Regions from separate parts of the Faecalibacterium sp. AF28-13AC genome, predicted to be linked through region 1. Evidence: a T-box and tRNA genes for the amino acid it is inferred to sense, from the RefSeq annotation. Region 1 holds a T-box; the other holds one or more tRNA genes.
The links. A T-box is a leader RNA that pairs with one kind of tRNA and senses whether it is charged. The one in region 1 lies ahead of DWY95_RS04375 (valine--tRNA ligase), so its partner is inferred to be a tRNA-Val.
Positions count from the first base shown of each region.

Region 1 (2,380 bases):
CTGCTTGGAGACCATCGGCTCGATGGTGGAGTGGCAGCGGTAGCAGGTGCCGACCTCGTGCTTCAGAGGCTCGATCTCCTTCAGGAAGCCACCCTCCTTCAGGTCGGCCAGGATGGCCTTGCGGGCTTCGAGGGTGGTCATACCGGCATACTTGCCGCAGTCCAGCACTTCCGGCTCGTTCACGGTGTTCTTGCCTGCGGCGAAGATGGCATCGGCCGCCGCCTTGTCGGCAGCGCCGGTCATGCGGCCGTCGTAGGTGAAGACGCGGACGATGGGCAGGTTGTGGCGGAGGCCGACCTCAAAGTCGTTGGGGTCGTGGGCCGGGGTGATCTTGACGACACCGGTGCCCTTGGTCATGTCGGCGTGTTCGTCGCAGACGATGGGGATCTCCTTGTTCAGCAGCGGCAGGATGACATGGCAGCCGTGCAGGTGCGCATAGCGGGGGTCCTCACCGTTGATAGCGACGGCGGTATCGCCCAGCATGGTCTCCGGGCGGGTGGTGGCCAGCTCCAGCATCTCGCCGGTCTCCTTGACCGGGTAGAGCAGGTGCCAGAAGCTGCCGTCCTTCTCCTCATACTCGACCTCAGCGTCCGAGATGGAGGTGTTGCAGTGCGGGCACCAGTTGACCATGCGGTTGCCGCGGTAGATCAGCTGCTTGTCGTACAGGCGGACGAACACTTCCTTGACGGCATCCGAGCAGCCCTCATCCATGGTGAAGCGTTCCCGCTGCCAGTCGCAGCTGGTGCCGAGCTTCTTCAGCTGGCTGACGATGCGGTTGCCGTACTTGGTCTTCCAATCCCAGGCGCGCTCCAGAAAGCCGTCGCGGCCGACCATCTCCTTGGTCAGACCCTCGGCGCGCATGGCCTCCACGACCTTGGCCTCGGTGGCGATGGACGCATGGTCGGTGCCGGGCACCCACAGGGCAGCGTAGCCCTGCATCCGCTTGGTGCGGATGAGGACATCCTGCATGGTGTTATCCAGTGCATGGCCCATGTGCAGCTGGCCGGTCACGTTCGGCGGCGGCATCACGATGGTGTAGGGTTTCTTGTCGGGGTCTGCTTCCGTGTGGAAGTAGCCGCCGTCCAGCCAGAACTGGTAGATGCGGTCTTCCACCTGGCTGGGGTCGTACTGTTTTGCGAGTTCTTTCATAGGGGTTCCTCCCAAACTGTTGATGACGTGGGACGAAAAAAGCCGCCCCACGGAACGTTCCATGGGACGGCTGTAAATCAATTACACCGCGGTACCACCCAAATTGCACAAAAAGCGCCTTGCATTTTTGTGCCCCTTGATGCCCCGATAACGTGGGACAGGCCCGGAGGCGACTACTGATTTCCCCGCCTCTGCTCAAAAGCGACAGCGCATCCCCGCACACTTACCGGCTTTCACCTGCCCCGGCTCTCTGGAAAGCTGCCTGCGATGCACACTCTTTTTCATTGCATTTATACAAAGAATATAGCCGTTTTTGGGCGTTTTGTCAATCTCTTTTTTCAGAAACCGATCTTGTTCATCCAGCTTTTGGTCAACAGCGCCGCGCGGTACAGCGTTGGAGAACAGAGGAACAGCCGGAACTTGATCCGGTCGGCCCGCGAGCCGCTCCCGCTTTTCAGCAGGGTCTTTGCCAGCGCGTTCATCCGGCCGCGCATCTCTGCGCACCACCGCCGCTGCGCCGGCTGCAGGTCCTTCCGCCTGTGGGCCTGCGCAAACACCAGCATCGACGTCTTGGCTGCTTCTATGGCAAGCCTGGTGAGCTGCTGCTCCTGCTCGAAGCAGGCCCGCTGGAAAATGCCTTCTGCCAGATCCATCGTTTTCTGGGGCGAATCGGTATGGATGATGCTGCCGCCCCGCTGCACATAAAAATACAGCGGCTTTGCTGCAATCGTGATCCGTTCACACTGCCAGTAGAACTGATGCGCCGTGTATTCATCCTCGTGGATCTTCCCCACCGGAAAGCGCACCATTTCAAAGAGCTCCCGCCGGTACAGCCGGTTCCATGCCACTTTGAAGTGGCCTCGGTTCATCTGTTCCAGCGCCCCCACACGGTCGAGCACCTTGTCTTCCTCCAGACGATACGACGACGGAAGCGGTTCTCCGGCTTCCGTCACCAGCAGGTAATCGCAGACCGCGATCTGTGCCCCGTCCCGCTGGGCGTAGGTGAGCAGTGTCTCGTACATCTCCGGGGCGATGCTGTCATCGCTGTCCACAAAACCGATCCATTCCCCGCGCGCAGCCTCCACCCCGGTGTTCCGCGCAGCGGAAAGTCCGGCGTTCTTCTGGTGGATGACCCGGATGCGCGGGTCGCGCGCTGCTGCTTCCTCGCACAGCGCCGGGCAGTTGTCCGGGGAGCCGTCGTCTATGAGAAGGAGTTCAAAGTCCCGGAAGG
Region 1 is NZ_QUFG01000002.1:377,506-379,885, reverse strand. Features, by position in the region: gene DWY95_RS04375 (valine--tRNA ligase) at 1-1,149, opposite strand, end outside; T-box leader at 1,209-1,443, opposite strand; gene DWY95_RS04370 (glycosyltransferase) at 1,488-2,380, opposite strand, start outside.

Region 2 (2,380 bases), on a different contig from region 1:
CTCCACGAGCTGGCCTGCATTGAACCGGCCGCAGTAGACCAGATAGCCGCCGTAGCCCAGGATGATGCAGATGACCGACTCGACGAAGAGGGTCACGAGGACTTCCAGCAGGGTGGCGATCTTGGTGTAGGTGACGTTGATCTCCTCGTTCTCCTTGTTCAGCTTCCGGAAGGCCAGCAGCTCTTTCAGCTCCTTGACGAAAGCCTTGATGACTGCGATGCCGGAGAAGTTCTCCTGTGCAAAGTCGGAGAGATCCGAGAAGGCCTGCTGGCGTTCCTCCCAGCGCCGGGTCATCACCCGGCTCATCAGCGTACCGATGACGAACATGATAAGGGCCGGGATGAGGGCGAGCATCGTCAGCCGGACGTCCATCCGCCACATCTTATACAGAGCCAGCAGGCCCAGCGTCAGTGCGTCGAAGAACATCAGCACACCGTCGCCGAAGCACTCCTGGATGGTGTCGAGGTCGTTGGTATAAAGGCTCATCAGGTTGCCGACCTTGTTCACCTGATAATACTGCTGCGAGAGCTTGCGGCTGTGGTCGAACATCCGCTCGCGCAGGTCTGCCGCGACCCGCACGGCCGAGCCGAAGAAGCAGACGCGCCACAAAAAGCGCCCGATCACCATCAGGACCACGATCCAGATCATGGGCCGGCAGATGTGCTGCAGCAGCACCTCTTTGGTGAAGGCCAGCGTCTCGCCGCCCACCACCACCTGCCCCAGGTTCATGCCGTTGATGACCAGGCGGTACAGCTGCGGGATGAGCAGCTGGATGTAGTCCACCGTCAGCAGCGCCGCAAGCCCCAGCAGCAGCGCCGGGGCGTGCCTGAGATAGTAGCGGTTGATATACTTACCAAAGATCATAGGTGCAGTTTCCCCTCCTGTTCCGATTCCGAACCAATTTGGACGACTGTGCGAAAAAAGCCACCGCATCACATTTGATGCAGTGGCTTTTCGTCTGGAGCGGCCGACGAGGCTCGAACTCGCTACCTCCACCTTGGCAAGGTGGCGCTCTACCAGATGAGCTACGGCCGCAGATGCGGCACACTTGCGTGTACCGATTTTTGGTGCCTCCGATCGGAATCGAACCAATGACACGGGGATTTTCAGTCCCCTGCTCTACCGACTGAGCTACAGAGGCATAAAAGCGACCCGGATCGGGCTCGAACCGACGACCCCCAGCGTGACAGGCTGGTGCTCTAACCAACTGAGCTACCGGGCCACATGGTGGAAGTTAACGGGCTCGAACCGCTGACCCTCTGCTTGTAAGGCAGATGCTCTCCCAGCTGAGCTAAACTTCCACATAAATGGAGCGGCCGACGAGGCTCGAACTCGCTACCTCCACCTTGGCAAGGTGGCGCTCTACCAGATGAGCTACGGCCGCACATTTCATGTGTCGTGCCGGGGTTTCGTTCCCGGCGACGTTGGTTATTATACCGCACAGCGGGGGCTTTGTCAACCATAAATTTTCAAAAAAGCTCAATTTTTGCAAAAACAGCCCATCAGCGCGAAAAGTTTTTTCACGATGGCTGCGCGGGGGCCGGGGCTTTGCCCGTTCTTCACCTGTGCCGGGGCAGACACAAGCAAAATTCAATTGCATTCCCTTATCAATGAGGTTATAATAGAGTTGTCAAATGCTGCATGTTTCTGCGTCTGCACCGCCGTGCGGGTGGGCAGGCGTATTTTCATGCCGAGATTCTGCCAGAAAAAGGAGCTAACGCAATGTACAAGATCACAGAAAAAGTCGCGCTGAACCCCACCGTGACGAAGATGGTCATTGAAGCCCCGCTCATTGCCAAAAAGGCAAAGCCGGGCCAGTTCATCATTGTGCGCCCGTTCGAGGACAGCGAGCGCATCCCCCTGACCGTGGCCGGTTACGACCGCGAAAAGGGCACCGTGGACATTATCTTCCAGATCGTCGGCGGTACCACCATGGAGCTGAACAGCCTGAACGCAGGCGACAGCGTCCACGACTTCGTCGGCCCGCTGGGCCGCGCCACCGAGACCGAGGGCCTGAAGAAGGTCTGTGTCGTGGGCGGCGGCGTCGGCTGCGCCATCGCTCTGCCCATTGCCCGCGAGTTGCACGAGCAGGGCTGTGTGGTCCACAGCGTCGTTGGCTTCCGCAGCAAGGACCTGCTCATCCTCGAAGACGAGTTCCGGGCCTGCAGCGATGAACTGCGCATCATGACCGACGACGGCAGCTACGGCACCAAGGGCGTCGTGACCGCTGCGCTGGACGAGCTGGTAGCCGCCGGGAACCAGTACGACCTGGTCATCACCATCGGCCCGCTCATTATGATGAAATTCGTGGTCAAGACCTGCCAGAAGCACGGCCTGAAGAGCATCGTTTCCATGAACCCCATCATGATCGACGGCACCG
Region 2 is NZ_QUFG01000004.1:54,585-56,964, reverse strand. Features, by position in the region: gene DWY95_RS06415 (ABC transporter ATP-binding protein) at 1-864, opposite strand, end outside; tRNA gene DWY95_RS06410 (tRNA-Gly) at 960-1,035, opposite strand; tRNA gene DWY95_RS06405 (tRNA-Phe) at 1,066-1,141, opposite strand; tRNA gene DWY95_RS06400 (tRNA-Asp) at 1,149-1,222, opposite strand; tRNA gene DWY95_RS06395 (tRNA-Val) at 1,226-1,301, opposite strand; tRNA gene DWY95_RS06390 (tRNA-Gly) at 1,309-1,384, opposite strand; gene DWY95_RS06385 (sulfide/dihydroorotate dehydrogenase-like FAD/NAD-binding protein) at 1,723-2,380, shown strand, end outside.
Region 2: it encodes a tRNA-Val, which carries the amino acid that the T-box ahead of DWY95_RS04375 (valine--tRNA ligase) is inferred to sense. The anticodon was not compared.